2 regions of the Nocardioides lacus genome follow, and region 1 is predicted to be linked to the other one. Evidence: riboswitches for the same ligand, from Rfam matches in the RefSeq annotation. Region 1 holds a riboswitch; the other holds the start of a gene.
What was found. A riboswitch is a leader RNA that binds a small molecule or an ion and turns the genes downstream of it on or off. The one in region 1 is predicted to bind cobalamin.

Region 1 (9,877 bases):
TCCTCGGGTCGGGTCAGGACGGTGGCGACCGTGTGCCCCGCCTGCTGCAGCGCCGCGTGCGGCTCGGTGAACTGCGGGTGCACCACCACCGGCCGCCGCCAGGGCCGCAGCCGGGCGATCAGGGTGAAGGCCTCGGCGGCCCCGGCCGTCGGCAGCACCTCGTCGGGCGCGCGGCCGTGACGGGCGCCGATCGCCGCCGCCGCCGAGGTCGGGTCGGGGTAGGAGTCGATGCCCGCCAGGCTCTCGGTCAGCGCTGCGTCGAGCCAGTCGGGGCGGGCTGCGGCGTACACGTTCACGGCGAAGTCGAGGTGCCCGTCGCGAGCCTCCGCATCACCGTGGTGACGCAGCCCCGACTCGACCGGGACGCAGGCCCGACTCGACGCGGCCTCGGCGAAGCGCTGGGCCAGCTGCGGGTGGCCGGCCCAATGCACGTGCAGGTACGACGCGTGCAGTCTCGGGCCACCGAAGCCGACGGCCTCACCGTCCACCTCCCAGGCCGGCCCCCAGCCGGCACCCGCTCCGGCACCCGCTCCGGCACCCGCTCCGGCACCCGGTGTGGCGCGGGTCTTGTGGAACTCGTGCGCGGTGATCCGCTCGCCCGCTCGGGTCAGCAGCGAGTCGGCGGGAGCCAGCGCGACCGGGTAGCGCAGCGTGAGCCGCCCCATCGTTGCCGTGGTCGGCAGCACGCCGGCCATCGCCGTGCCCTCCAGCGACTCGGCCAGGTAGAGCAGGCCGGCGCACTCGGCGACCGTCGGCAGCCCGTCGCGGACGGCGGTGCGGATCTCCTCCATCAGCGCCCGGTTGGCGGCCAGCTCGGGCGCGTAGACCTCGGGGAAGCCGCCTCCGAGGTAGAGACCGCTGGTCCCGGCGGGGAGCGCGGCGTCCGTCAGCGGGTCGAACGTCACCACCTCGCACCCGGCGGCGGTCAGCAGCTCCTCGGTCTCGGCGTAGCGGAACGTGAACGCCCGCCCGCCGGCGACGGCGATCCGCGGTCGGGCACCGTCGGCTCGCGCGACGGGTGTGGTCGGCGGCGCCCACGGCACGGCGTCGAGGGCGGGAGCCGACCGCGCGACCTCGAGCACGGCGGACAGGTCCACCTGCGCGGCGATCTGCTCGCCGAGCAGGGCGACCGTCTGGGCCGACACCGAGCGCTCGGCCACCGGGACCAGGCCGAGGTGGCGCGACGGGGTCGCCAGCCGCTCGTCGCGCCGTACGACGCCGAGCACGGGGACCTCCCGGATCGACCGCACGACCTCGGCGACGTTGCGCTCCGAGCCTGCCTGGTTCAAGATCACGCCGGCGATCCGGACCGCCGGGTCGTAGGCGATCATCCCCGCCACGATGGCACCCGCCGAGCGGGAGAGCCGGCCGACGTCGAGCACGAGCACCACCGGCGTCGCCGTCAGCGCCGCCACGTGCGCGGTGGAGGCGAAGCCGTCGGCGCCGATGCGTCCGTCGTACAGGCCCATCACGCCCTCGATGACAGCGACGTCGGCGGGTACGGGCACACGCGCACCGTGCAGCAGCAGCGGCGCGATCAGGTCCTCGCCGACCAGGTGCGGGTCGAGGTTGCGGCCCGGCCGGCCGGTGGCCAGGGCGTGGTAGCCGGGATCGATGTAGTCCGGTCCGACCTTGTGACAGCTGACGGCGAGCCCTGGACCGTGCGGGCCGGCGGCGCGCAACGCGGCCATCAGGCCGGTCGCGATGGTCGTCTTGCCCTGGCCGGTGGAGGGCGCGGCGACGACCAGGCGCGGCAGCCTCACCACTCGATGCCTCGCTGACCCTTCTGGCCCGCGTCCATCGGGTGCTTCACCTTGGTCATCTCGGTGACCAGGTCGGCGATCTCCACCAGCCGCGGGTCGGCCGCCCGGCCGGTGATCACGACGTGCTGGAAGCCGGGACGGCTCGCCAGCGTCGCGACGACGTCGTCGACGTCGACCCAGCCCCACTTCATCGGGTAGGTGAACTCGTCGAGCACGTAGAGGTCGTGCGTCTGGGCACCCAGCCGGCGCTTGATCTCCGCCCAGCCCTCGGCGGCGGCGAGCGCGTGGTCCTCCTCGGAGCCCTCGCGCCGGCTCCAGGACCAGCCCGAGCCCATCTTGTGCCACTGCACCGGGCCGCCCTCGCCGGTCTCCTCGTGCAGCCGGCCGAGCCGCTCGAGCACCGTCTGCTCGCCGATGCGCCACTTGGCGGACTTCACGAACTGGAAGACCCCGATACGCCAACCCTGGTTCCAGCCACGCAGGGCCAGCCCGAAGGCGGCGGTCGACTTGCCCTTGCCGTCGCCGGTGTGGATGGCGAGCAGCGGGCGGTTGCGGCGCTGGCGGGTGGTCAGCCCGTCGTCGGGGACGACGAGCGGCTTGCCCTGGGGCACGGCTAGGCCACCTTCCCGGTGTGGGCGGTGACGGTCGCCGTCAACGCCTCGGCACTGACGTCCCCGACCGGCAGGTGCTCGGCGTGTAGGGCCTCGGCGAGTCGCTCCGCGAGGCCGAGCCGGATCGGCCCGGACTCGGAGTCGACCACGACGGTCGTCACGCCGAGCCCGGCGACGAACCGCGCCGCCTGCAGCGAGCGTGCGACGGCCGCCCTGGGTTCGGCACCACCCGTCGCACGGCCGTCGGTGAGGACCACCAGCAGCGGGCGCAGCCGCGGGTCGCGGAGCCGCTCGCGCTGCAGCACCCGGGCGGACTCCAGCAGCCCTTCGGCGAGGGGTGTGCGGCCGCCCGCCGGGAGCTCGTCGAGCCGGGCAGCGGCGATGTCGATGGAGTACGTCGGCGGCAGGGCGACCTCGGCACTCGCCCCGCGGAACGTGACCAGGCCCACCTTGTCGCGCCGGCGGTAGGCGTCGAGCAGCAGCGACAGCACGGCCGTCTTGACCTGACCCATCCGCTTGCGCGCGGCCATCGAGCCGCTCGCGTCGACGCAGAACAGCACGAGATTGGCCTCCCGGCCCTCCCGTACGGCGACGCGCAGGTCCTCGGCGTGCAACGCCACCCGGCTGCCGACCCGCTCCCGGCCGCTCTGCTTCCCGGCAGCGGCGAGCAGGGTCTCGACCAGGTGCAGCGACCCGGTCGGACCGTCGGGACGGCGTGCGCCGACCCGTCGGCCGGTGCTGGCGGTGGCGCGGCTGCGGCGGCCCGGCTGGCCCTCCCCCAGGCCGGCGACCTGGAGGAGCTTGGGCCGGTACGGCGTGGCGGCACGCGCCGCGGTGGTCGAGGAGGTGGCTGCGGCTCCCGGGGTGTCTCCCGGTGTCTCGCCCGGTGTCTCGCCCGGTGTCTCGGGGTCGGGGACCTGCGGCGCGTGATCCTCGGGAGCATCCTGCTCGCCGGCACCGTCCTGCTCGCCGGGAGCATCCTGCGTGCTCGATGTCGCCGCCGGATCCTCGGGCGCGTCACCGTCGGGACCATCGGGGGCCGGGGGCGGCTCGGGCGGCAGCTCGTCCTCTCCGAGGATCCGATCGAGCAGCTCCTCGTCGAGCCCGGGAGCGTCGAACGGGTTGCGGCGCCGACGGTGCGGCAGCGCGAGCAGCGCGGCTCGACGGATGTCGGCCTTCGTCACCTCGCTCCGGCCTGACCAGGCGGCGTGCGCGACGGCGGTCCGGGCGGTGACGATGTCGGCACGCAGCCCGTCGACCTCGAACGCCGCGCACACCTCGGCGATCGTGAGCAGCGCGGCCTCGCCCAGCTGCACCGACGCCAGCCGCGACCGGGCGTCGGCGACGCGGGACCGCAGCTCCTCGTCGGCCGCCGCGTACCGCTCGGCGAACGCGGCGGGGTCGGCGTCGTAGGCCATCCGCCGGCGCACCACCTCCACCCGGAGCGCCGGATCGCGCGGCGCCGCGACCTCGACGGTGAGTCCGAACCGGTCGAGCAGCTGCGGGCGCAGCTCACCCTCCTCCGGGTTCATGGTGCCGATCAGCACGAAGCGAGCGGCGTACTCGACCGAGACGCCGTCCCGCTCGACGCTGACCCGACCCATCGCGGCCGCATCCAGGAGCAGGTCGACGAGGTGGTCGTGCAGCAGGTTGACCTCGTCGACGTAGAGCAGGCCCCGGTGGGCACGCGCGAGCAGGCCGGGCTCGTACTCCACCTTGCCGTGCGAGAGCGCGCGCTCCAGGTGCAGCGATCCGAGCACGCGGTCCTCGGTGGCGCCGACCGGCAGCTCCACCAGGCGCACGGGCCGGGTCTCGACCCTCGAGGCGGCGCCGAAGGCGCCGTCCGGGGAGACAGCGTCGGCATCGGCGGGGTCGATGGAGAAGCGGTCCCCGGCGTAGACCCGCACCGGCGGCAGGACGCTGGCCAGGGCCCGCACCGTCGTCGACTTCGCGGTGCCCTTCTCACCCCGCACCAGGACGCCACCGATCTCCGGGGAGATCGAGGTGAGGAGCAGCGCGAGACCCATGTCGTCGAGGCCTGCGGAGGCCGGCCCGTCGGGCTCGCCCGGCGCGCAGCCGAGGACAGCAGAAAAGGGATAGTGCACCGGCATTGAGGCTCCCGCTCGCTCGCCATGGTCGTGGGCTGACGCGAGGCCGGTCTTCGGACTCACCCGGTCCCACTCATCGAGTGGGCCGGACTCACCGCAGCGGGCCTGTGCCGGAATCTCACCGGCTTCCCAGATTCTCCCCGCCGGTCTTCGCCACCGTTTCCGAAGGCTGGGCCGTAGGGGCACCTCGTGCCGGGCCTCACGATAGCGTCTGAGCCCATGTCCTCCGCCACCCCGTCGCCTGCCGGACGTCCGGTCGCGGTCGTGGGCGTCACCGCCGACGGCGACCTCGCCGATCCGGAGCTGGTCGCCCGGGCCGGCGTGGTCATCGGCGGCGCGCGCCACCTGGCGATGCTCCCGCCCGCCTCCGCGGCTGCGCCCGGGCAGGTCCGGGTGCCCTATCCCTCGCCCCTGCGAGCGGGACTCCCGGCGCTCCTGGAGGAGCACGCCGAGGCCGACGTGGTGGCCCTGGCCTCCGGCGACCCGCTCGTCTCCGGGATCGCCGGCACCCTGATCGACCTGCTCGGCACCGACCGCGTGCAGGTGCACCCGGCCCTCTCCTCGATCGCGCTCGCCCGCGCCCGGATGGGCTGGCCGGCCGAGTCGTGCACGGTCGTCAGCCTGGTCGGTCGCGACCCCGCCCTGGTGCTGCGCGAACTGGCCCCGGGTCGCCGCATCCTGGTGCTCAGCTCGGACCAGCACACGCCGCACCGGGTCGGCGAGCTCCTGACCCGGGCCGGCTACGGCGAGTCGCTCCTCGACGTGCTCGGCGACCTCGGCACGTTGCAGGAGACCCGCTCGTGGTCGGTCGCGCACAACTGGGCCCAGTCACCGCCCTCCCACACGCCGCGGCTCAACGTCATCGCGATCAGCTGTGCGGGTCCCCTGGCCGCGGGCTGGGTAGCGGGCCTGCCGGACGAGGCGTTCGAGCATGACGGTCAGCTCACCAAGCGCGATCTGCGCGCCTCCGCGCTGGCGCGGCTCATGCCGGTGCCGGGTCAGCTGCTGTGGGACGTCGGCGCGGGAGCCGGCTCGGTGGGGATCGAGTGGATGCGGGCGCACCGCACCTGCCGGACCGTCGCGGTCGAGGCCGATCCCGGACGGGCCGAGCGGATCGCGGGCAACGCGGCGCGCCTCGGCGTACCCGGCCTGGAGGTCGTCGTCGGTCGTGCGCCCGATGCGCTGGTCGACCTGCCCGCGCCGGACGCGATCTTCGTCGGGGGCGGCGCCACCCGCGCCGGCGTGCTCGAGGCCTGCGTGGCGGCGTTGCGACCCGGCGGACGCCTGGTCGTGCACGGCGTGACCCTGGAGACCGAGGCGCTGCTGGCGGGGCACCATCGCGAACGGGGCGGCGAGCTGACCCGGATCTCGGTGGAGCAGGTCGACGCGATCGGCACCTTCCGCGGCTGGGCACCGCTGCGCACGGTGACCCAGTGGGCGCTGACCCGCTGACGGCAAGGATGACGGCGGGGCTCCCCGTGGCGCTGAACGGCTGTTCAGCCGCCGTACCGCTCCTGGTGCAGGACCGACGCGAGCGGCGAGCGGTGCCGCCAGCCGTGGCGCTCCAGGTCCGGTACGTCGGGCAGGTCGGCGACCGGACCGACGCACAGCCACGCGACCGGCCGGACGTGCTCGGGCATCCCCACCAGCGAACGCAGGAACTCCTCCCGGTAGAACGACACCCAGCCGACACCGACGCCCTCGGCGGTGGCGGCCAGCCACAGGTTCTCGATGGCACAGACCGCCGAGTACAGGCCGGCGTCCGCGATCGCATGCCGCCCCAGCACGTTCGGCCCCCCGCGGGTGGGGTCGTAGCCCACCACCACGCCCAGCCCCGACTCGCGGATCCCCTCGATCTTGATCCGGTCGAAGGTCTCGGCCCGCTCGCCGCTCAGCGTCGCGGCGAACGTCTCGCGCTCCTGGGCCACATGCGTCGCGAACGCCTCGAGCGTCTGGGGCGAGCGCACCAGCACGAAGTCCCACGGCTGGCTCATCCCCACGCTCGGCGCGCAGTGCGCGGCCGAGAGCAGCCGCGCCAGGACGTCGTCGGCGATCGGCTCGCCGGTGAACTCCCGGCGGGTGTCGCGGCGGCGGTTGATGGCGTCGTAGAGCTCCATCAGTGCTGCCGCCCCCGCTTCGCGGTCCGGTCGCGCGTCGCGTCGTAGAGGTAGGACTCCCCACCGTCGCGGTCGAGCGCGCGGCCGACCATGATCACGGCCGCCTGCCGCAGGCCGGCGGCCTCGACCTGGTCGGCGATCGTCGCGACGGTGCCTCGCAGCACCAGCTCCCCGGGTTGGCTCGCGCGGTGGACGACCAGCACCGGGCAGCCCTCGCCGTACTCCCCCACGAGCTCGGCCATCAGCTGGCGGACCCGGGTGATCGAGAGGTGCAGCACGAGGGTGGAGCGGGTGGCGGCGAAGGCCGCGAGCGCCTCGGTCTGCGGCATCGCCGTCGACCGCGCCTGCGTCCGGGTCAGGACGACCGACTGCGCGACCAGCGGCACCGTCAGCTCGGCCCCCACCCGGGCGGCGGCGGCGGCGTAGGCCGGGACGCCGGGCGTGACGTCCCAGGGCACGCCGGCGGCGTCCAGGCGCCGGGTCTGCTCCTGCAGCGCGGAGTAGAGCGACGGGTCGCCAGAGGTCAGCCGGACGACCGTGCGTCCCTCGCCGACCGCGGCGACCATCCGCTCGGTCATCGCGTCCAGGTCCAGGTCCTGGGTGTCGACCAGGCGGGCTCGGGCTCCGGCGTGGGTGAGCACCTCCGGATCCAGGTAGGTGCCCGGGTAGAGCACCACCTCCGCCTGCGCCAGCAGCCGGGTCGCCCGGACGGTGAGCAGGTCGGCGGCCCCGGGACCCGCGCCGACGAAGTGGACGATGCCCGTCACCGCACGTACCTCGGCGTCCACACCTGACCGGCGCTCGTCACGCGGGTCGAGGAGGCGCCGACGATCAGCAGGCACTTCATGTCGATGCGGTCGGGATCCAGCTCGGCGAGCGTGGTGACGCTCAGCGACTCCTCGGCCCGGCCGACGTCGCGGCCCACGACGACGACCGTCTCGGGCTTGCGGTGGTCCAGCAGGACCTCCCGCAGCCGAGCCACCTGCGTCGTGCGCGAGCGCGAGGCCGGGTTGTAGACGGCCAGCACGAGATCCGCCTCGGCGATCGCCCGCAGCCGCCGCTCCACCACCTCCCACGGCTTGAGCCGGTCGGAGAGCGAGACGACGGCGAAGTCGGCACCGATCGGCGCTCCGGCGCGGGCGGCGACGGCCTGGACCGCGCTCACGCCGGGCAGCACCCGCACCGGTACGGCGGCACGCCCCGCGCGCTGATCGTCCTCGACGGCCTCGAAGACCGCCGCGGCCATGCCGAAGACTCCGGCGTCGCCACCGGAGACCACCGCCACCCGCTCGCCGGCACGGGCGAGATCCAGCGCGAACCGGGCCCGGTCCACCTCGACGGTGTTGCCGGAGGCGTGCCGCTGCAGGCCGGCGCGCTGCGGGACACGAGCGACGTACGGCGCGTAGCCGACGACGTGCTCGACCTCCGCCAGGGCGGCGCTCGCCTCGGGGGTCAGCCAGCCGTCGGGCCCGGGCCCCAGTCCGATCACCAGCAGCTCGGCTCGCCGGTCCGGCGCCGTTCCGGGGCCGTCGGAGGGCTCGGGCACCTCGCTCAGCTCGGCTCTCGCGCTCGACTCGGCTGAAGCGCGCAGCCGCCCCGTGTCCGCCCGCGGCGCGCTGTCGCCGGGCACCACGATGAGGGAGAAGTACGGCACCGACTCCGGGTCCACGTCGGCGACCGGCAGCCACCGCTCCTCGGGCTGCGAGGCGCGCTCGACGTACCACGAGCCGTCGAGCCTGCCCGCAGCCGCCAGCGCACGCCGGACGGCGGGGAACCTCCGGCCCAGCTTCATCACGATGGCGCCGTCGGTGTCGGCCAGCCGGCGGGCCAGTTCGGGCTCGGGCAGCGTGCCCGGCAGCACCGTCAACACGTCGGTCTGCCGCACGAGTGGAGCGGAGACCGCCGCTGTGGCGGCCGCGAAGGACGGCACCCCCGGGACGACGGCCGTGTCGTAGAGATCGTTGAACCGGTCGTGCAGGTACATCGAGGAGCCGTAGAAGAGCGGGTCGCCCTCGGCGAGCAGCACCACGTCGCGCCCGGCGTCCAGGTGCACCGCGAGCCGCACCGCGCAGGCCTCGTAGAAATCGGCCAGCGCGCCGACGTACCCGCCCGGGTGATCGGTCGTGCCGGTCGTCACCGGGTAGCGCAGCTCCTCCTCGATCGCCCCCGCCGGGATGAGCCCCGCCGCGATGCGCCGGGCGTGCGACTGCTTGCGCACGCCTGCGTGGTAGGCCACGACGTCGGCCGTGCCGATCAGCCGAGCGGCCTTGAGGGTGATCAGCTCGGGGTCGCCGGGACCGATGCCGACGACGGTGAAGGTGCCGGGCGCGCTCACTCCGCCTCCTGGGCCAGGGCGTTGAGCGCCGAGGAGGTCATCGCCGAGCCGCCGCGCCGGCCGCGGACGGTGACATAGGGGATGTCGATACCGTCGTCGGCCAGGGCGATCAGCGCCTCCTTGGACTCCGCGGCCCCGATGAAGCCGACCGGGCAACCGACGATCGCGGCCGGGCGGGGGCCGCCGTCGCGGAGCAGCTCGAGCAGGTGGAAGAGCGCCGTCGGCGCGTTGCCGATGGCGACCACGGCACCGTCGAGCAGCGGCTCCCACAGGGAGACCGCTGCAGCGGTCCGGGTGGTCCCCCACTGCTGCGCGAGCACCGGCACCCGCGGATCGCCGAGGAAGCAGCGCACCTCGTTGTCGGCGGGCAGCCGGCTGCGGGTGACGCCGGTGGCGACCATGGTGGCGTCGCACAGGATCGGTGCGCCTGCCTCCAGGGCGCCGCGTGCGGCGGCCACCAGGCCCGGGTGGATGGCCAGGTCGCGGACCAGGTCGACCTGCCCACTGCCGTGGATCATCCGCACCGCCAGCCGCTCCGCGTCCGCGGGCACGCCCGACAGGTCGGCCTCCCGCCGGATGGTGGCGAAGGAGTCGACGTAGATGTCGGCCCCGATCGTGACGTAGTCGTAGTGCCGACGCGGGCGTCGTACCGCCACGGTGGGGTCGTCGAGGGTCATCGGTCCTCCTCGGGTTCGGGAACGAGGACGCCGCGCCACGGCGTCACCACCAGCTCGTCGGAACGGTCGCGGAGCTCGGCGGCGAGCGCCGGCTCCACCCCGGTCGGTACGCCGACGTGGACGCCGCCGGCCACCCGCCCGAAGGGCAGCGCCGGCGAGGGCGCCGGGAGACGTGGATCGGCGGGTGACGCGGGACCCAGCGGCGCCGAGAGCTCGGGGACGTGCCAGGCCGCCTCGGGTCCCTCACCGCGCCCCGCCATGAAGGC
Region 2 (9,877 bases), 1.7 Mb from region 1:
CGCGCTGGCGAACAGCGAGGTGCAGCCGAGAACGAATCCGAAGCCGGGGCCGAAGACCCGGCCGGCGAGCACCAGCAGGAAGAAGACCAGCTCGACGCCGGCGGTGCCGGCCGAGATCCCGCGCAGCACCGCGTTGACCGCGCTCAGCACCCCCAGGACCGCCAACACGCGTGGGTCCAGGCCACCCTCACCCAGCTCCGCGAGCACCACCGCGACGACGACCGGCAGCAGCAGCAGGAACACGAAGGGCGGCTGCACCGCTCCGCCGGCCCCGTCGCGACCGTGCACCAGCAGCGGCCAGCACAGCATCATCAGGCCGGCCGCGGAAGCGAGGCCGAGCACCACTGCCGAACGTAGCGAGACCCGGATCGCACTCACCGCGGCTCCCCCCGCCCGGCTCGCCCCTGTGCGATCGCGGCACGGACCTCGTCGACATGCAGCCAGGGGTGGCCGAGGACCTTGGTCACCTGCGGGGCGAAGGCCGGGGACTCGGCCACGACCCGTCGGGTCGGGCCGTGGGAGACGACCTCCCCGTCGGCCAGCACGACCACCTCGTCGGCGCTCTCCGCGACGAACTCCACGTCGTGGGTGGCCACCAGCACCGCACGGCCCTCCCCGGCGAGCCGCCGCAGGATGCTCGCCAGCTGCCTCTTGGCGGCGTAGTCCAAACCGCGCGTCGGCTCGTCCAGCAGGACGGCGACGGGTCGCGCGGCCAGGACCAGCGCGAGGGCCAGGGCCAGCCGCTGCCCCTCGGACAGGTCGCGCGGATGCCGATCCCCCGGAATCCCGGGGACCAGCCGGTCGAGGATCGTGCGGGTGTCGGGACCGCCGGCGGCGCACTCCTCGGCGACGGTCTCCAGGTAGAGCAGGTCGGCCGCCGTCTGCGGCAGCAGCCCGACGCGTGAGCGTCGCTCCGCCGGCGTCAGCCTGGCCGGATCCTCACCGCCGATCGAGACCGAGCCGAGGCGGCGCGGCTGGCTCCCCTGCAACGTCCACAGGAGGGTGGACTTGCCGGCACCGTTGCGGCCCATCAGCGCCGTGACGGTTCCGGCGTACAGGTCGAGGGAGACACCGCGCAGCGCAGCGGTGCTGCCGCGGGTCACGCTCACGCCGTCGGCTTCCAGGACGCGCGTCCCATGATCGGTCGCGGGGGCCGGTGGCCCCGCGATGTCCAGGCTCCGCGCCCGCCGGCGAGCCTCCCGGACCGTGAGCGGCAGCGGGGTCCAGGCCAGCGCCCGGCCGAGCTCCACGATCGGCGGGACGACCGGCGAGCCGGCCAGCACCTCGGCGGGCTCGCCGACGCGCAGGGTGCCGCCACCGTCGAGCAGCGCGATCCGGTCGGCGAACGGCACCACCCGCTCGAGCCGGTGCTCGGCCAGCAGCACGCTGACGCCGAGGTCGTGCACGAGCCGGGTCAGCGTGGCCAACACGTCCTCGGCGGCGGTCGGGTCCAGCGCGCTCGTCGGCTCGTCGAGCACCAGCAGCCGGGGGTGCATCGTCAGCACGGAGCCGATCGCGACGCGCTGCTGCTGACCGCCGCTGAGCGTTCGCAGGTCGCGGGCGCGGAGCTCGGCGATGCCGAGCAGGTCGAGCGTCTCCTCGACCCGGCGGCGCATCGTCGTGGGCGCGAGCCCGAGCTGCTGCATCCCGTAGGCCAGCTCCTCCTCGACCGTGTCGGTGACGAAGCCGGCCGCAGGGTCCTGTCCGACGTACCCGATGCTGGCCGCGCGCTCGCGCGGGGGCGCATGCACGATCGAGCGACCGTCGAGGAGTACGTCGCCGGCGAGCGACCCCCCGCTGAATCGCGGAACCAGGCCGCTCACCACGCCCAGCAGCGTGGACTTGCCCGCGCCGGTCGGTCCGGAGACCAGGACCAGCTCGCCCTCCTCGACGGCCAGATCGACCTCTGTCAGCACCGGCACCGTCGCGTCGGGGTGCGTCACGCTCACGCGGACGAGGCGCAGCAGCTCGGTGGCGCTCATGCGGTGGCCGCCGCGGGCTCGGGGGTGGCGACCGCCGGGAGCAGCCCCACCAGGGCGCCGAGCAGCGCGATCAGGCTGACCTGCGGTCCGACGGAGAGATCCGGATGGGCGACGGCGAGCTGGTGCCGGCTGACCCACCAGCCGGCGAGGCCGACGGCCAGGCCGGTCAGCGCGACGAGCGTCTCGGCCCGGCGCCACGGGTCCGGGCGGTAGACGCTGCGCTCGACACGGCGACCCGCGACGACGAGCGCGAGGACCGCCAGCGCCAGCCCCGCGACGACCATCGGGGTGGCGAGCCAGCGCGGCGCCGTCTCGTCCAGCACCGCGAAGGTGCCCGCACACAGTCCGAGGAGCGCGAGCAGCATCAGCGTCCCGGTGACCCTGCGCTGGGCGAGGCTGGCACCACCCGACCGGCCGTAGCCACGCGTGTCCATGCCGGCGGCCAGGGCCAGCGACCGCTCCAGGGCGTCCTCGAGGACCGGCACCAGGAAGCGGCGCAGCCGACCGACCCGCCGCGTGTCGCCGGCGCGGAGCTGCTGGGCCCGCCGCACGCGCTGCACGCTGTCGGCGAGCTGGGGAAGGATGGTGACGGCGACCACCAGCGCCGTCCCGATCTCGTAGAGGGCCGGCGGAACCGAGCGCAGCAGCCGCTTGGGATTGGCCAGGGAGTTGGCCGCGCCCACGGCGATCACGATCGCTGCCAGTCGCAGGCCGTCGTAGAGGCCCGCGAGGAGCGCCTCACGGGTCAGCGGACCCAGCAGCCGGATGCCGAGCACCCACCCGGGCAGGGGGATCTCGGGCAGGTGGATCAGCACATGGCCGGCGGTGCCCCCGAGCAGGATCCGGAACAGCACCCGGACGAGGACGATCGCGGCACCCATGCCGAGGTAGAGCCGGAAGGACCTGCCCCAGGGCTGGTGGCCGCGTCGTGCGGCCACGACCAGGCCGGCGACGGCGATGACCAGCAGGAGCAGCCAGGGGTTGGTCAGGAAGGAGGCGTACGCCGCCAGCCCGATCGCCCAGGCCCACCACGCCAGCGGGTGCAGGTCGCGTCGCATCGTCTCGGGTGCCGTGCGGCTATCCGCGAGCGTGTCGGCGCGCCACCGCGATGCCGCCCCCGGCGGCGAGGACGGCGGCGACCACAGCGGGGGCGATCCAACCGGGCAGGCCGCCGTCCGGGTCGGAGGCGACAGGCGCCGAGGTGGTCGAGTGCGCCGCCGCGGCGGTCGGTGAGGCGGTCACGTCGATGGTGCTCGCGGGTCCGGTGCTCGCGGGTCCGGTGCTCGCGGTGGCGGGAGCGGCGGAGGGGGTCGCGGCGCGCGCCGACGCGCGCGCGGAGGCACGCCGGCCCTCCGGCGAGGACGATGCGGTGGCCGGCGCGGACGGGGTGGTCGCCGGACTGGCGGCCCCGGTGCTGCCCGAGGCCTTCGAGCCGCTCGAGGCCTTCGAGCCGCGCGTGGTGTGCGCCTTCGCCGACGCCTTCACGGACGGGCTGGGCGAGGTGGCCGTGCGCGTCACCGCCGGCGCGATGCCCGGTGACCGGGTGCCCGCGCTGCTCTGCCAGGCGAACGCGAGCGATCCGCCCGCGCGCACGCTGAGCCCGTCGACGCCGGAGCTGGCGTAGGACCAGTGGGAGGAGGAGCCGTCGGTCCAGAAGAGACCCCAGTAACTGTTCGCCGGCGGCATCTGCGCACAGGGTCCGGCCGGCTTCCGGTCCACGCTGCACACGGCGCCCGGCTGGGTCTGCACCCGGGTCAGCGCATGGCCGGCGGCGACGAAGAGGGCCGCGGCCGTGCCGCCTCCGCTCACACAGCGCTGCGAGACCCCACCGCCGAGCGCGCCGAAGTCGACGACGACGGCGACCGACTGCGCGCCGCAACCACCGGCGGCCGAGGCGGACGACGGCGCGAGGGTCAACGGCGCGGCCGCCCCCAGCACGAGGGCGGCCGCAGCGAGAAGGGATCGCAGGGACTGCACGTCAGGCGCAGCTGCCGGAGTCGAGGTACCTCAGCGCGGGCGCCGCCTGCGTCGTGGCGCGGCGCCACTGGTCCTGGGTGTCGCTGGTGATGCCGGCCGTGGTGGCGGCGGACAGCGCCGCCTTGTCGTAGGCGATCGCGCCCGACGCCGAGCTGAGCGCACCCTTCGCCCGCTTCTTGCTCACCTGCAGCTTGGCGACCCACGTGGCGGCCTTGCGCGCCTGGCGGCAATCACCCGCGGCGGCGAGCGCGGAGGCCGCCAGCCCGGTGCTGTTGGCGTTCGGCGTCGCGGTGGTCGTACCGCCGATGAACGAGCCGTTCCCGGCCTGCTGCTTGCGCAGCCAGCGCGCGGCCTTCCTCTCCGCCTTCTTGACCTTCGCCGTCTGGTGGGGCAGCGCCTCGAGGCTCAGCAGGGCCGCGGAGGTGGCGTCCGGGTCGGGCACGCTGGTGGTCTTGGGGTCGCCCGCGTCACAGGTCTGCGGGGCGGACGGGTCGGCGAAGTAGAGCCGGAAGTAGCCCGAGGAGCACTGCTGCTTGAGCAGGTAGGTGACCACCGGCTTGGCCTTGGTCGGCGCGTCGGTCGACAGAGCCTGCGCGGCCAGGGCCTGACCCAGCGTGTTGGCGTAGTCGCCGTACGCCGAGGTGTCCCGGATCCGGCCCTTGGTGGCGCCCGAGGTCGAGACAGTGCTCTTCAGCAGCTTGACCAGGTTGTCGCCGCCGAACTTCTTGGGGTTCGCCCCGAGCGCATCGGCGGTGACCGCTGCCTTCGCGACGGACCCGGCGTACAGGTCGCTCGTCGTGCCGCCGCGGACCCAGTCGTTCACGTGGGCAGCGAGGGCCTTGCGGGTGGTCTTGAGCTTCGCCTTGCTCGCGCCGAGCTGCTTGAGGGCGAGCGCTGTGTCGGCGGTCAGGCCGTAGTCGTCGACGTCGTACGCCGTGTTGTGGACGACCCCGCCGGTGAACTGGTGCTTGAGCCAGGTGCCCGCGGCCGTCGTGGGTGCGGGGGCGGCGTTCGCCGCGCCGGTGCTGACGATGAGCAGACCTGCCGACGCGACGGCTGCGGACTGGAGGAGCTTGCGCATGGTGGTGTCCTTCCCGCTGCTGGCAACGGGTGGACCGGAAGGAACCGACCCGCTGCGTACCTCGACAGCGATGTGGTCAAGACGCTTCGCGGCGGGTGCTCCGACTTCCCTGGGCGGCCTGTCGAGTCTCAGGGTCACGGTTGCGGGTCAGCGCCGGAGTCTCACCGGCTTCCCCCGACACGAGCGTGTTGGTTGTTAGCAGTCGAAGCCTAACCCGGGACAGGACCAAGCATGTAACGCGGTGTACGTCGCTCCTCGGCGGTGCTGCAGCACCGCAAGAGACGACCGGACACCGCGTTACATGCGATCAGCCGGCGGTCAGGCCAGCTTCTCGATGATCAGCTGCTGCACGCGGGCGGCGTCGGCCTGGCCGCGGGTGGCCTTCATCACCGCGCCGACGATGGCACCGGCGGCCTTGTGGTTGCCTCCCCGGATCTTGTCCGCGATGTCCGGCTGGGCGGCGAGAGCCTCCTCGATGGCGGTCAGCAGCGGGCCGTCGTCGGAGACGAGCGCGAGGCCGCGCTTCTCGATGATCTGGGCGGGCGTCCCCTCCCCAGCGAAGAGACCGTCGAACACCTGCCGGGCGAGCTTGTCGTTGAGGGTGCCCCCCTCGATCAGCTGCTGCACCTCGGCGACCTGCGCCGGCGTCACTCCGGCGGAGCCGAGGTCGACGCCTGCCTCGTTGGCCCGCCGGGAGATCTCCGAGAGCCACCACTTGCGGGCCGCCTGCGGGGCGGCACCCGCGGCGACGGTCTCCTCGATGAGCTCGATCGCGTCGGCGTTGATGACGTCGCGCATCTCCAGGTCCGTGTAGCCCCAGGCCGCCTGCAGGCGCGCGCGGCGCTCGGAGGGTGGCTCGGGCAGCGTGGTCCGGAGCTCCTCGACCCACTCGCGCGCCGGCGCCACCGGGACCAGGTCCGGCTCGGGGAAGTAGCGGTAGTCCTCCGCGTCCGACTTCTCCCGGCCCGGCGACGTGCTGCCGTCGTCCTCGTGGAAGTGCCGGGTCTCCTGCAACACCGACCCGCCACCGAGCAGCACAGCGGCGTGCCGCGACATCTCGTAGCGCACCGCGCGCTCCACCGAGCGCAGGGAGTTGACGTTCTTGGTCTCCGAGCGGGTGCCGAGCGTCCCCGAGCCCTTCGGCGCCAGCGACAGGTTGACGTCGCAGCGCATCGACCCCTGGTCCATCCGTACGTCGGAGACGCCCAGCGCCTTGATCAGGTCGCGCAGGGCGCTCACGTAGGCCCGGGCGACCAGCGGCGCCTTCTCGCCGGTGCCCAGGATCGGCCGGGTGACGATCTCGATGAGCGGGATGCCGGCGCGGTTGTAGTCGATCAGCGAGTGGTCCGCGCCGTGGATGCGCCCGGTCGCGCCGCCCACGTGGGTCGCCTTGCCGGTGTCCTCCTCCATGTGCGCACGCTCGATGTCGATGCGGTAGGTCTGGCCCTCCACCTCCACGTCGAGGTAGCCGTCGAAGGCGATCGGCTCGTCGTACTGCGAGGTCTGGAAGTTCTTCGGCATGTCGGGGTAGAAGTAGTTCTTGCGCGCGAAGCGGCACCACTGCGCGATCTCGCAGTTGAGCGCGAGACCGATCCGCATCGCCGACTCGACCGCCTTGGCGTTGACCACCGGCATCGCGCCGGGCAGGCCCAGGCAGGTCGGGCACACCTGGGTGTTGGGGGCCGCGCCGAAGGTGGTCGGGCAGCCGCAGAACATCTTGGTGTTCGTGTTCAGCTCGACGTGGACCTCGAGGCCCATCGCGGGGTCGAACTTCTCCAGCACCTCGTCGAAGTCGACCAGGTCGGGCAGCGTCTGGGTCATCGCTCAGTCCTCCTTGTACGCCGGCGGCACGATCGGGCCGCCCCACTGCTCGAACAGAGCCGCCTCGAGCGCCGCACCGACCCGGTAGAGGCGGGCGTCCTCGAGCACCGGTGCCAGGAACTGGACGCCGGTCGGCAGCCCGTCCTCGGGCGCGAGGCCCGAGGGCAGCGAGATGCCCGGAACTCCGGCCAGGTTGGCCGGAATGGTGGCGAGGTCCTGCAGGTACATCGAGAGCGGGTCGTCGACCTTCTCCCCGATCGGGAAGGCGGTGGACGGCGCCGTCGGGGAGACCAGCACGTCGACCTGCTCGAAGGCCCTGGTGAAGTCCTCGATGATCAGCGTGCGGATCTTCTGGGCCTGGCCGTAGTAGGCGTCGTAGTAGCCGCTGGAGAGCGCATAGGTGCCGATCATGATGCGGCGCTTGACCTCGTCGCCGAAGCCCGCGTCGCGGGAGACCTTCATGACCTCCTCGGCCGAGGGCGAGCCCTCGGGCGTGACCCGGACGCCGTAGCGCATCGCGTCGAACTTGGCGAGGTTGGAGGAGCACTCGGCCGGCAGGATCAGGTAGTAGGCGGCCATGGCGTGCACGAAGCTGGGCAGCGAGACCTCGACGACCTCGGCGCCCATCTCCTTCAGCAGCGCGACCGACTCCTCGAAGCGCTGCATCACGCCCGCCTGCCAGGCGTCGCCGGCCAGCTCCTTGACCACGCCGACGGTGACGCCGGCGAGGTCCCTGCCCGCGCCGCGCCGGGCGGCCTCCACCAGTCCGGTGACCGGCGTGGGCACCGAGGTGGAGTCACGGGGGTCGTGGCCCCCGATCAGCTCCTGCAGCAGCGCCGAGTCGAGCACGGTCCGGGTGACAGGGCCGACCTGGTCCAGGCTGTTGGCCAGCGCTACCAGCCCGTAGCGGCTCACGCTCCCGTACGTCGGCTTCACGCCGACCGTGCCGGTCATCGCACCCGGCTGACGGATCGACCCTCCGGTGTCGGTCCCGAGCGCGAGCGGCGCCTCGAACGCCGCCACGGCCGCCGCCGAGCCGCCGCCGGAGCCGCCCGGGATGCGGGTGTGGTCCCACGGGTTGCGGGTCGGTCCGTAGGCGCTGTTCTCGGTGGAGGAGCCCATCGCGAACTCGTCCATGTTCGTCTTGCCCAGGATCGGCAGGCCGGCGGTCCTGAGCTTGGTGACGACCGTCGCGTCGTAGGGCGGGACCCAGCCCTGGAGCATCCGCGAGCCGCAGGTGGTCGGCTGGCCGACGGTGGCCAGCACGTCCTTGACAGCGATCGGGACGCCGTCGAGCTCGTGCAGCGGCGCACCCGCGGCACGCCGCTCGTCGGACTCCCTCGCCTGCTCCAGCGCACCCTCGGCGTCGACGTGCAGGAAGGCGTGCACACCCTCGCCACCGTCGACGGCGGCGATCTGGTCGAGGTGGGCCTGGGTCAGCTCGACGCTGGTGACCTCGCCGGCGGCCAGCGCGGCCGCCTGCTCGGCAGCGGTGCGGTGGATCCAGCTCATCGACGTCCTCGCTTCGCTCCGCGCGCCGACGAGGCACGCATGGTGCTGTGCTGAAGGGATCGCTCGCTGCGCCCGCTCACTGCTCGTCCCCCAGGATCCGCGGGACGGAGAACTTGTCGTCCTCCCGCTCCGGCGCACCGGAGAGGGCCTGGGCGGGCGTCAGGCCGGGCACCACGACGTCGTCGCGGAAGACGTTGGTCATCGGGATCGGGTGCGAGGTCGGGACGACATCGTCCCCGGCCACGCCCTGGATCGAGGCGACGGACTCGAGGATCACGTTCAGCTGGGGCGCGAGGTGATCGAGCTCGGCATCGCTCAGGTCGATCCGGGCGAGGTCGGCCAGGTGGCGCACCTCGTCACGGGAGAGTTCAGGCATGGCGCCCATCCTAGTGGTGGGAGCCGACGGCCCGGTCCGGCCCCTGCGCGCCGCGGGGAGCACGATTTCCGCGCTCCGGCGACGACACGGCGAACGCCTCGATCGGTGTCGAGGCGTCGACCCGCGAGGGGGCGTGATCAGCCCTCGCCGTCACCCACCGCCGCGGGGCCACCCGCGAGCAGCGCGGCGAACCCGTCCTCGTCGAGGATGCGCAGGCCGAGCTCCTCGGCCTTGTCCGCCTTGGTGCCGGCGTTCTCGCCCACGACGACGTAGTCGGTCTTCTTCGACACCGACCCGGCTGCCTTGCCACCGCGGCTGATGACCGCCTCCTTGGCCGAGTCGCGGGAGAAGCCCTGCAGCGAGCCGGTCACCACGACCGTCAGCCCCTCCAAGGTGCGGGGCACGGTGTCGTCGCGGACGTCCTCCATCGTGACGCCGGCGGCCAGCCAGGCGTCCACGATCTCGACGTGCCACGGCTCTCGGAACCAGGCGATCAGGGCATCGGCGATCACCCCGCCGACACCGTCGACCTCGGCGAGCCGGGCACGCGCACGGATCGCCTCCGCCGAGGCGTCGGCAACGGCGTCACCCGCGTCCGACGACGACTCGTCGGCGTCGGGATCGACGTCGCCCGAGACCGCCGCGTCCGCCTCGCGCACGACCTCGCGCAGCGCGGCCATCGACCCGAACTCGGCGGCGATGGCGCGCGCGGCCGACGGGCCGACGTGACGGATGGACAGCGCCACCAGGACCCGCCACAGCGGCACGGTCCTGCGCTCCTCGAGGTTGGCCAGCAGCTTGTGGGCGTTGGCCGTCAGCTGCGGACCGTCCTCGCCCTTCTTCGGAGCGCGGGTGAACAGCGGCGTACGGCGCAGCTTCTCCTCGTCGAGGTCGAAGATGTCCCCCTCGTTGCGCAGCGCTCCCGACTCGAGCAGCGCGACACAGGCCTCGTAGCCCATCCCCTCGATGTCGAAGGCGCCCCGACCGGCGACGTGGTTGACCCGCTCGGTGACCTGCGCGGGGCACGCCCTGTGGTTGGGACAGCGCCGGTCCTTGTCGCCGGCCTTCTGCTCGACCAGCTCCGTGCCGCACGAGGGGCAGACCGTCGGCGGGACCCAGGCCGGAAGT

Region 2: linked by a shared signal. The riboswitch ahead of P5P86_RS07165 (hypothetical protein) and the one ahead of P5P86_RS15095 (VWA domain-containing protein) in region 1 are both predicted to bind cobalamin.

Annotation. Positions count from the first base shown of each region.
Region 1 covers NZ_CP123620.1:3,195,320-3,205,196, forward strand. The annotation lists gene cobBC (bifunctional hydrogenobyrinic acid a,c-diamide synthase/histidinol phosphate aminotransferase CobBC) at 1-1,763, opposite strand, end outside; gene cobO (cob(I)yrinic acid a,c-diamide adenosyltransferase) at 1,760-2,374, opposite strand; gene P5P86_RS15095 (VWA domain-containing protein) at 2,377-4,485, opposite strand; cobalamin riboswitch at 4,510-4,650, opposite strand; gene cbiE (precorrin-6y C5,15-methyltransferase (decarboxylating) subunit CbiE) at 4,702-5,934, shown strand; gene bluB (5,6-dimethylbenzimidazole synthase) at 5,979-6,599, opposite strand; gene cobM (precorrin-4 C(11)-methyltransferase) at 6,599-7,366, opposite strand; gene cobJ (precorrin-3B C(17)-methyltransferase) at 7,363-8,934, opposite strand; gene P5P86_RS15120 (precorrin-8X methylmutase) at 8,931-9,611, opposite strand; gene P5P86_RS15125 (ferredoxin-like domain-containing protein) at 9,608-9,877, opposite strand, start outside.
Region 2 covers NZ_CP123620.1:1,522,790-1,532,666, reverse strand. The annotation lists gene P5P86_RS07185 (ECF transporter S component) at 1-342, opposite strand, end outside; gene P5P86_RS07180 (ABC transporter ATP-binding protein) at 375-1,982, opposite strand; gene P5P86_RS07175 (energy-coupling factor transporter transmembrane component T family protein) at 1,979-3,040, opposite strand; gene P5P86_RS07170 (hypothetical protein) at 3,060-3,959, opposite strand; gene P5P86_RS07165 (hypothetical protein) at 3,961-5,040, opposite strand; cobalamin riboswitch at 5,114-5,274, opposite strand; gene gatB (Asp-tRNA(Asn)/Glu-tRNA(Gln) amidotransferase subunit GatB) at 5,359-6,861, opposite strand; gene gatA (Asp-tRNA(Asn)/Glu-tRNA(Gln) amidotransferase subunit GatA) at 6,865-8,373, opposite strand; gene gatC (Asp-tRNA(Asn)/Glu-tRNA(Gln) amidotransferase subunit GatC) at 8,450-8,749, opposite strand; gene ligA (NAD-dependent DNA ligase LigA) at 8,887-9,877, opposite strand, start outside.